3 regions of the Amycolatopsis sp. NBC_00438 genome follow, and region 1 is predicted to be linked to each of the others. Evidence: riboswitches for the same ligand, from Rfam matches in the RefSeq annotation. Region 1 holds a riboswitch; each other region holds the start of a gene.

What was found. Region 1 has a riboswitch for thiamine pyrophosphate ahead of OG494_RS44130 (thiamine ABC transporter substrate-binding protein). Riboswitches for the same ligand answer to the same signal wherever they lie in the genome.
Region 2: linked by a shared signal. The riboswitch ahead of thiC (phosphomethylpyrimidine synthase ThiC) and the one ahead of OG494_RS44130 (thiamine ABC transporter substrate-binding protein) in region 1 are both predicted to bind thiamine pyrophosphate.
Region 3: linked by a shared signal. The riboswitch ahead of thiO (glycine oxidase ThiO) and the one ahead of OG494_RS44130 (thiamine ABC transporter substrate-binding protein) in region 1 are both predicted to bind thiamine pyrophosphate.

Annotation. Positions count from the first base shown of each region.
Region 1 covers NZ_CP107923.1:9,543,171-9,546,435, reverse strand. Annotated here, with positions in the region: gene OG494_RS44135 (ABC transporter permease) at 1-755, opposite strand, end outside; gene OG494_RS44130 (thiamine ABC transporter substrate-binding protein) at 818-1,867, opposite strand; TPP riboswitch at 1,889-1,998, opposite strand; gene OG494_RS44125 (4a-hydroxytetrahydrobiopterin dehydratase) at 2,031-2,315, shown strand; gene OG494_RS44120 (winged helix-turn-helix transcriptional regulator) at 2,726-3,091, opposite strand; gene OG494_RS44115 (DUF1330 domain-containing protein) at 3,102-3,265, opposite strand, start outside.
Region 2 covers NZ_CP107923.1:8,980,065-8,983,329, forward strand. Annotated here, with positions in the region: gene thiC (phosphomethylpyrimidine synthase ThiC) at 1-1,193, opposite strand, end outside; TPP riboswitch at 1,187-1,311, opposite strand; gene OG494_RS41325 (S1C family serine protease) at 1,362-2,273, opposite strand; gene OG494_RS41330 (glycoside hydrolase family 15 protein) at 2,479-3,265, shown strand, end outside.
Region 3 covers NZ_CP107923.1:8,968,742-8,972,006, reverse strand. Annotated here, with positions in the region: gene OG494_RS41270 (thiazole synthase) at 1-135, opposite strand, end outside; gene thiS (sulfur carrier protein ThiS) at 146-346, opposite strand; gene thiO (glycine oxidase ThiO) at 346-1,422, opposite strand; TPP riboswitch at 1,416-1,521, opposite strand; gene thiE (thiamine phosphate synthase) at 1,632-2,291, shown strand; gene OG494_RS41250 (hypothetical protein) at 2,354-3,085, opposite strand; gene OG494_RS41245 (threonine ammonia-lyase) at 3,232-3,265, shown strand, end outside.

The DNA.
Region 1 (3,265 bases):
CACCACTCGCCGCCGCGAGGGCGTCGCACCGCGCCGGAACCGATCCTGGCGCCTTCCTTGCGCCGCCGCGCCAACCCGCCGACGACCAGCGCCGCGACGACCGCCGCGAACTGGATCAGCGAAAGCGCCGACGCGCCGGAGAGGTCGAGCAGGTCGACCGTCCGCAAGTAGATCTCGGTTTCCAGGGTCCGGTACCGCGCGCCGCCGAGGATCAGCACGACGCCGAAGCTGGTGGCGCAGAACAGGAAGACGACGGCCGCGGCGGACGCGATCGCGGGCGCCAGCGCGGGCAGCGTCACCGACCGGAACGCCCGCCACGGCGACGCGCCGAGCGCCCGGGCGGCGTCGGACGTCCGCGAATCCAGCCGCGCCCAGAGCCCGGCGACCGTCCGCGCGACGACGGCGACGTTGAAGAACGCGTTGGCCAGCACGATCGGCAGCACGCCGCCGTCCGGCCACAGCGCCCGGAACGCCAGCCCGACCACGACGGTCGGCAGCACGAACGGCACGAGCACCAGCGTCCGCGCCAGGCCGACGCCGGGCAGTTTCGCCCGCGCCAGCAGGAACGCCACGGGCAGCCCGGCCAGCACCGCGACGACCGTCGAGCCCGCGGCGGTGGCCACCGTGAAGCCGGCCAGCCGCCACGTCTGCGGGTCGCCCAGCACGACGTCGAGCCCGCCCGCGGCGAACCCGCGCCCGACGATCGCCAGCACCGGCCAGGCGAAGAACACCACCAGGAACCCGATCGGGCCCAGCCCGAGCAGCGCCAGGCCGAGCCCCCGGGTGGTCCGCGGCGGGGCCAGGAGGCTCCGGGATGTCACTGCACGAGCGTGCGCCATTCGCCGATCCACTTCTCACGCCCGGCCTGCACCTGGTCCGCGGTCAGCGCCTGCGGCTTCTGCGGCAGCGGCGCGACCTGCGCCCAGCCCGCCGGCAGGTCGACACCCTGGCGCGTCGGGTAGACGTACATGTTGGCCGCCACCGTCGCCTGGAACTGCTGCGAAAGCAGGAAGTCGACGACCTTGCGCGCGTTCTCCTCCTGCTTGCCGCCGGCCAGCACCCCGGCGTACTCGACCTGCCGGTAGCAGGTGTCGAGCAGCGCCTTCGTCCGCGGCTTCCCGTCGTCGCCCACCTCGGCGGCCGGCGACGACGCGTACGAGACCACGATCGGCCGCGGCCCCTTGCCGGACGAGCCGGAGAAGTCCTTGGTGTAGGCCTCTTCCCAGCCGCTGACCACCTTGAGCCCGTTGGCCTTCAGCTTGGTCCAGTAGTCCTTCCAGCCGGCCTCGCCGTACTTCGCGACGGTGCCGAGCAGGAACGCGAGCCCGGGCGACGCCGTCGCCGGATCCTCGGCGACCAGCAGGTCCTTGTACTTCGGGTCGGCCAGGTCGTCGTACGACTCCGGCGCCGGGATCCCCTTGGCGGTGAAGTAGTTCGTGTCGACGTTGACGCAGACGTCGCCGACGTCGACCGCGGACAGCCGGTGCTCCGGGTCGACGGCGTAACGCTGCGGCCCGCGGTCGGCCTCCGGGCTGGTGTAGGGCTCGAAGACGCCCTCGGCGAGCGCGCGCGAGGCGAACGTCGAGTCGACGCCGTACGCGACGTCGCCGACCGGGTTGGCCTTGGTCAGCACGAGCTTGTTGGTCAGCGAACCGGCGTCGCCCTGCTTGAGCACCGAGATCTTGATGCCCGACTGCTGCTGGAAGGCGTCGAGCACCTCCTGCGGCGCCAGGAAGGAGTCGTGCGTCACCAGGGTGACGGTGGGCGTCTGCTTCGTGTCACCGGACCCGTCCGACAGCGAGCACGCCGCTGTGACGACGCTGACGGCGGCGATGGCCGTCGCGGCGCGTACAGCCCTGCGTTTCATCTACCCTCCTGCACTTCGCCGGACGAGGAGGGAAAGCCCTCCCTTCGCCGGCATGATCCGGGATCAGGTGCTAACGGTCGCGGGTCACCCCGCCTCTCAGCCCGGCTCACCGGACTCCCGTGGCAACCGTGCAGCGTAGTCCAGGACGTTGGACGATGGAGGCATGACGGAAATCTTGAGCGACGACGAGGCCGATCGAGCTCTGCTCCACGGGTGGGTCCGCACGGGCGCGGTGATCCGGCGAGAGGTGGAGCTCCCGAGCTTCCCGAAGGCGATCGAGGTGGTCGACCGGGTCGCGGTGCTCGCCGAGGCCGCCGACCACCACCCGGACATCGACATCCGCTGGCGCACGCTGACCTTCCACCTCAGCACGCATTCGGCAGGCGGGTTGACGGAGAAGGACTTCGCGCTGGCCAAGCAGATCAACGAAGTTCTCGACGGACTGTGATCCCGCCTACTCTCAGTGCACGAAAGCCCGGGTTCGACGTCTCTCGGTAAAGGACTTCGGACTCGAGAGGACAGTCATGACCCAGGCGATCGTGGTAGGCACGACGGCATTCGCGACGATGGTGGCCGCGGCCGGTGGGGTGCTCTGGTTCACCGTCCGCAACCGCCGTCACTCGGACGGCTGAGTGCTGTTTCCGCTGGTCAGCGGCATGATCGGGTGAGCTTCGTCACAGCTGCTAACGCTCGGCATGGTCAACGCGCTGAACACGCGGAAGCATCGGCCCGTTCGTAGGGAAACGCCATGAACAGCACCCCCGCCCCCGCCACCCTGACCACCGCCCAGCGCGCCTGGATCAACGCCCTCGCGCCCGCGGTCGTGCTGATCGCGATCGCGCTGATGGGCCTCCTCGGCTAATCCGCCCGGTCGTAGGCCTGCCGGGCCGCCCGCAAGCTCGGCAGGTACTTCTCCGCCCATTCGCGGCAACGGTCCATGGGCTCGAACAAGGTCCGGCCCAGGTCCGTCAGCGCGTACTCGACGCGTGGCGGGTTCTCGTCGTAGGTCTTGCGGGTGATCATCCCGTCCCGCTCGAGGGACCGCAGTGTCTCGGTGAGCACCTTCGGACTGACGTTCCTCAGCGGCACGCGCAGTTCGGAGAACCGCCGCGGCCCGTCCTTCAGGCAGACGACGACCATGCCGCCCCACTTGTCCCCGATCCGGAACGGCGTATCGCCGGACGGGCATTGCGGCGCGAAGAGATCAGCGGTCAGCGGCTCCACGAAGCCGACGTTAGGCCACGCCGTCGACGAGCAGCAACCGCCGCCGCAGCGCGGTCTTGCTGAGCTGCAGCGCCTCGGCGTACTCGGCCGAGGCGTACCAGCGTTCGGCCGTCTCGCGATCCGGGAACTCGACGAGGACCACGCGGTCGTCGCAGTCCCCCTTCGAGAACCGTC
Region 2 (3,265 bases), 560 kb from region 1:
GCCGTGCCGTACCAGCCGATCTGCGCCGCGCCGATGGCCGAGGTGATGTGGTCGTACGCCGGCGCGATGTCCGTCGTGAGTGGACCGAGGGTGTAGAACGGCGCCTCGCCGCAGAGCCGTTCCTCCAGCTCGACGTTCTCCTTGATCTTGTGCATCGGCACGTGGCCGGGGCCCTCGATCATCACCTGGACGTCGTGCGAGCGCGCGAGGTGCGTCAGCTCGCCGAGGGTTTCCAGCTCGGCGAACTGCGCGCGGTCGTTGGCGTCGGCGATCGAGCCGGGGCGCAGGCCGTCGCCGAGGGAGAACGTGACGTCGTACTGGCGCAGCAGCTCGCAGAGTTCCTCGAAGTGCGTGTACAGGAAGGACTCCTGGTGGTGCGCGAGGCACCACGCGGCCATGATCGAGCCACCCCGGCTGACGATGCCGGTGACGCGCCGCGCGGTCAGCGGGATGTAGCGCAGCAGCACGCCGGCGTGCACCGTGACGTAGTCGACACCCTGCTCGCACTGCTCGACGATGGTGTCGCGGTAGACCTCCCACGACAGCTTTTCCGGTTCCCCGTCGACCTTTTCCAGCGCCTGGTAGATCGGCACGGTACCGACGGGCACCGGCGAGTTGCGGATGATCCACTCGCGCGTCTCGTGGATCCGCTTGCCGGTGGACAGGTCCATGATCGTGTCGGCACCCCAGCGGGTGGCCCACACCATCTTGTCGACCTCTTCCTCGACCGAGGACCAGACGGCCGAGTTGCCCATGTTGGCGTTGATCTTCACCAGGAAGTTCTTGCCGATGATCATCGGTTCGGACTCGGGGTGGCGCCGGTTGACCGGGATCACCGCGCGGCCGCTCGCGACCTCGTCGCGCACGAACTCCGGCGAAACCCGTTCCCGCGCGGCGATGTACTCCATTTCCCTGGTGACGACGCCTTGTTTGGCCCAGCCGAGCTGCGTGTTGTGCTCACGGCCGTCGGCCCAGTCGGCGCGAAGCCGGTGGAGTCCACTATGGACGTCGATCTTCGCTTCAGGGTCGGTGTACGGCCCGGAAGTGTCGTAGACGTCGAAGTGTTCGCCGTTCGAGAGGTCGATCCGGCGGGCCGGAACGCGGAGTCCGGATTCGGTCTGGTGGTAGACCTTGTGCGAACCGGTGATCGGACCGGTCGTGACGGAGACGTCCTTGTTCTCCAAGGTGGTCAACGACTTTCACTCCCTACGCCGGCATTACCCGGTCAGGTTCATGCGGTCGGTGACACCCGGGACAAATCCCCAGTCACCCTCTCAGCCCGCCATGGCGCGAGCTCCCGCGTTGTGGTGTTGTGCCACCGACCATGCCACGCCGGGGCGCCAGACTCAAGTCCGCTCACCTCACCCGACCAGTTCGGCCGGTGTGGCGTAGACGTCGACCATGGCTCCGTTGCGCAGCACGGTGATCGGCAGTGCGGTGCCGATCACTTCGGCGAACAGCTGCCGCTGGATGCCCTGCGCGTCCGACACCCGGGCGCGCCCGACGGTCAACACGAGATCACCCGTTCGCAGCCCGGCGCGCTCGGCGGGCCCGCCGGAGACGACTTCGCGCACCCGCAGCCCGGCCTCCTGGCCGGTGCGCTCGGCGACGTCGTCGGGCAGCGGCGCGGGCACGCCGACAACGCCGAGGTACGCGCGCCGCACCCGGCCTTCGACGACGAGGGTGTTGATGATCCGGCGCGTGGTCGAGTTGATCGGCACGGCCAGGCCGAGCCCGACGCCGGCGACCGCGGTGTTGATCCCGACGACGCGGCCGGCGGAGTCGGCGAGCGCGCCGCCGGAGTTGCCCGGGTTGAGCGCGGCGTCGGTCTGGATGACGTCCTCGATCACCCGGCCGGCGCGGCCGTGGCGCACCGGGAGCGCCCGGCCGAGCGCGCTGACGACCCCCGCGGTGACCGAGCCGGAGAAGCCGAGCGGGCTCCCGATCGCCACCACGAGCTGCCCGACGACGAGCTTGTCGGCGTCGCCGAGCACGGCGGCGGAGGGCGTCTCGCCGTGCGCCCGCAGCACGGCGAGATCGGACAGCGGATCGGCGCCGACGACGTCGAAGCGTGCTTCGCTGCCGTCGGCGAAGGTCGCGACGCCGCTCCGGTCCTGGTCGACGACGTGCGCGTTGGTCAGCAGGTAGCCGTCGTCGGCGAAGACCACCGCGGAGCCGCTGCCGCGCGCGAGCTGAACCCCGGCGACGTGCGGGGTGACGGTCTTGGCGACCGTGCTGACCGCGCGTGAGTAGGCGTCCATCGCCTCGTCCATGAGTACCTCGATTACACCGTTGCAGGTCCTTCAATAGTGCGCCGCGAACAGCCGGAAGTCCGTTCGCTGCTGGTGAACCGGCGGCGTGACCGGACCAGTGACGGTCAGTGGTTCACCGATTCGGACCATGCGCCGGTGAAGAATCGGCGAGACACTGCCTGTCGCTTCTGTAACGGTGCAGAAGCGACATCACTGTGGGGTTGATATGCGCAAACTCATGGTCTCGGCCCTCGCCGGGCTGCTGGTCACCGGGCTGATACCGGCGACCGCGGCGGCCCAGGGGACGGCTCCCGGGGCGCCCGGCGCCCATCCCAGCTGGCTGCCCGCGAACAAGACCGGCTTCGGCACGGCTCACGACCGGTCGAGCAACGTCTGGTTCACGCTCCAGGGCGGTCAGCTGTCCGAGGTCTACTACCCGGACCTGTCGACGCCGAGCGTCCGCTCGATGGACTTCGTCGTCACCGACGGGCGCAGTTTCGCCGTCGCCGACAACACGGCCAGGTCGCAGCAGGTCCGGCGGACCGACGACGACAGCTTGGTTTACGAGCAGACCATCACCGACGACCAGCACCGGTGGCGGCTGCGCAAGACCTACGTCACCGATCCGGCCGCGACGACCGTGCTGGTGGACGTCGACTTCCAGTCGCTCACCGGGCGGCCGTACCAGCTCTACGCGGTCGCCGACCCGGACCTGACCAACGACGGCTCCGACGATTCGGCCGCCCGCAAGGGGGACGCCGTCACCGCGTCGGACGCCACCAACGCCGCCGCCCTCACCGCGAAGCCCGCCTTCACGAAGACCAGCGTCGGCTACGCGGGCGCGTCCGACGGCGGCACTCAGCTCGCGAAGACGTTCAAGCTCGCGACGTACGACAGCGCCACGAAGGGCAACGTCGTCCTGACCGGGCAGACCGCGGCCGACGGCGTGCGCACCCGGCACGTCACCCTCGCGCTCGGCATGGGCGCGAAGGCGTCCGACGCGCTCGGCAACG
Region 3 (3,265 bases), 570 kb from region 1:
CGCGACGGTGGTCAGCTCGGTGCCGGACGCGACCAGCGCGCGTTCGAGCACGGCGAGGTTCGCCGCGCCGCCGGTGCCGATGATCAGCCGTGACGACAGTTTGTGCGTGCCGATGACCAGCGGTTCTTCGTCCACTTCGTCCACTTCAGCCTCCCTGGACGGCGGTGAGCACGTCGAGCGCCGCGCCCTTCGGCACGGTGGTGGTGGCCCAGTCACCCCGCCGGACGACGACACCGTCGACCGCGACGGCGATCCCGGGCCGTTGCCCGCCGGCGGCGTCGAGGACGTCGGCGACGGTCGCGTCGTCCGGGAACTCCGTCCACCGGCCGTTGAGCTTGATCTCCATCACACGTGCTCCTTCTGGTGCAGGCGAGCGGGCGAAGCCGCTTCGACGCCTTCGGGCGGCTTCGCGCCTTCGAGCCAGGCGACCACGGCGTCCGCGGTCACGGGGGCCAGCAGCAGGCCGTTGCGGTGGTGCCCGGTCGCGGCGTAGACGCCGTCGTCCAGGACACCGAGGTACGGCAGCGCGTCGCGGCTGCCGGCGCGCAGGCCCGCGGCCGTCTCGGCCAGCTCGTACTCGGTGATCGCGGGGAAGACGCGCTCGGCGCCCTCGATCAGCTCCCGGACGCCGCGCGCGGTGACGGCCCGGTCGAAGCCCGCTTCGTACTGCGTCGCGCCGAGGACGAGCTCCTGGTCACCGCGCGGAACGAGGTAGATCGGCCGGCCTTCGACGACGGCCCGGACGGTGCGCGTCGGCGGCGGCAGGCAGCCGCGGCGGGGTTTCAGGCGGAGGATCTCGCCCTTGAGCGGGCGGACGGCGTCGGCGAGCTGGGGGTGCAGCCGCCCGGTCCAGGCGCCGGCGGCGAGCACGACGGCGTCGGCGTCCGGGGTCGTTTCGACGCGTTCGCGGACGAACCGGACGTGGTGGTTGACGCAAGCCGCGTAGAGCGCGTTGAGCAGTTTCCGGTTGTCCACAGCCAGGTCACCGGGTACGTGGAGTCCACTTCGGACGGACCCGACGCCGGGTTCGAGCCGCTTGGCCTCGCGCCCGGTCAGGCGTTCGGCCGCGCGGCCGAGGGAGTGCAGGTAGCCGGCGAGGATGTCGAGGTGGCCGGCGTCGGCGCTGTCGAAGGCGACGACCAGCGTCCCGTGCTCGGCCAAACCGGGATCGACGCCCTCTCGGCCGAGGTCGTGGGCGAAGCCGGGCCAGCGGCGGAGGGACTCTTCGCCGAGGGCGAGGACGTCTTCCTCGCCCGGCCAGGCCTCGGTGACCGGGGCGAGCATCCCGCCGGCCAGCCAGGACGCGCCGCCGCGCACGGGTTCGGGGTCGTAAACGGTGACCGCGTGGCCGTTCGCGGCCGCGCGCCACGCCGCGGACAGGCCGATCACGCCGGCGCCGACCACGGCCAAGGTGTTCGTCATGGGATCACGCTCCCTGCGCCGGCATGACCCGGATCAGGTTCCACGGTCGGAGCGGCAGCTCCCTCTCAGCCCGTGCCTCGGGCTCCCGTGCGGACTCGTTCACCCTACTGCGCCGGTCGTTACCAGTCCAACCACAGTCACGGCCGGATGGCTTCCGGGACAACGGCACGCACCGCTCGGGGGCCGGCCCGCCGGGTACGGTCGCCGCTATGCCCGCCCTCTCCGGTGACAAGATCCGCGCCCGGCTCGACGCCGCGCGCCTGTACCTGTGCACGGACGCCCGAACGGCCCGTGGCGACCTGGCGTCCTTCGCGGACGCGGCGCTGTCCGGCGGCGTCGACATCATCCAGCTGCGCGACAAGACGGGCGCCCTGGAAGCCGCGGGCGAGATCGCGGCGCTGGAGGTGCTGGCGGAGGCGTGCGCCCGCCACGGCGCGCTGCTGTCGGTGAACGACCGGGCGGACGTCGCCCTGGCGGTCGGCGCGGACGTGCTGCACCTGGGCCAGGACGACATCCCGGTCCCCCTGGCCCGCCGCATCCTCGGCGACGACGTGGTGATCGGCCGTTCGACGCACTCTGTTGACCAGGCTTCCGCCGCGGCTTCCGAACCGGGGGTGGACTACTTCTGCACGGGCCCGTGCTGGCCCACCCCGACCAAGCCGGGCCGCTCGGCACCAGGCCTGGACCTGGTCCGTTCGACGTCGGCCGCCGCGCCTTCACGGCTGTGGTTCGCCATCGGCGGCATCGACGTCCCGCGGCTGCCGGAGGTCCTGGCGGCCGGGGCTTCCCGGATCGTGGTGGTCCGGGCGATCACGGAGGCGGAGGACCCGGCGGCAGCGGCCCGCGAGCTGCGGTCCCACCTGGTCTGACACCGAAGTCCGTGAAGGACTCCTTACCGGCTCTTATGGCCGGTAAGGAGTCCTTCACGGCTTTACGGGGTCGGGGTGGCCGCTGCGCCCTGGCTGGTCGGGGGTGCCGCCGAGGTGGTCGGCTTCTGGGAGGTCGTGCTCGGCGTTGTCGGGGTTGTGGTCGGTGTGTCCGACGAGGTCGTCGGCGGGGTGTTCGACTGCGTCGTCGTCGACGACGTGTCCGTCGGTGAGTCCTGGGTGTCGTTCGTCGAGGTCGAGGGCGTCGTCGACGGGGCCGGGGTCGAGGGGCCCGAGCCGCTGCCGAAGATCTTGCCGATGCCCGCTCCCGTGCCGCCCGCTACCTTGCCGCCCGTGGCCGCGTCCACGCTGACCATCGCCAGGATTGCCACCGCGAACGCCACCACGCTCGTGCCGATGATCAGCGGCCAGCGCAGCTTGCGCAGGCGGCCCGGTTCGTCCTCCGCGGGCAGGTCGTCCGGCCGTTTCAACTGAACCGTGGGCTGCTCGGCCAGCGGGACCTCGGCACCGCCGCGACGGCGGATCCCCGACGTCGCCAGCTGCCGGGCCTTCACCGCGGCCGCGCGGGTGCGCTGCAGCGAGCGCAGGTACACCTCGCCGCCGACCGTGGTGATCACGCTCGCCACGCCCGCGCCGGCCACCGTGCCCGCCACGCCGAGCGTCGAGCCCAGCAGCGCCGCGGTCACCGCCGCGAGCGCCGCCGCCATCACCTGCGCGATGCGCAGGCCGGACTTTGCTTCCTTCGTTTCGGAAGTCGCTGCGTTCTCCTTGCTCATGATCCCGATCCGGTAGTAAGTCTTCTCCCCTGTCCAACGTGTAAGGCGCGCGGGAAACTCCCCGCGTTGCCACGGCGTGAGGAGCGCCACGTTGACTGTCCATTATGGACAGTGTAAATCGAACGGTTTCTTGACATACTCGGCAGATGGAACTGGTGACGATCTCTGACATCGAGGCCG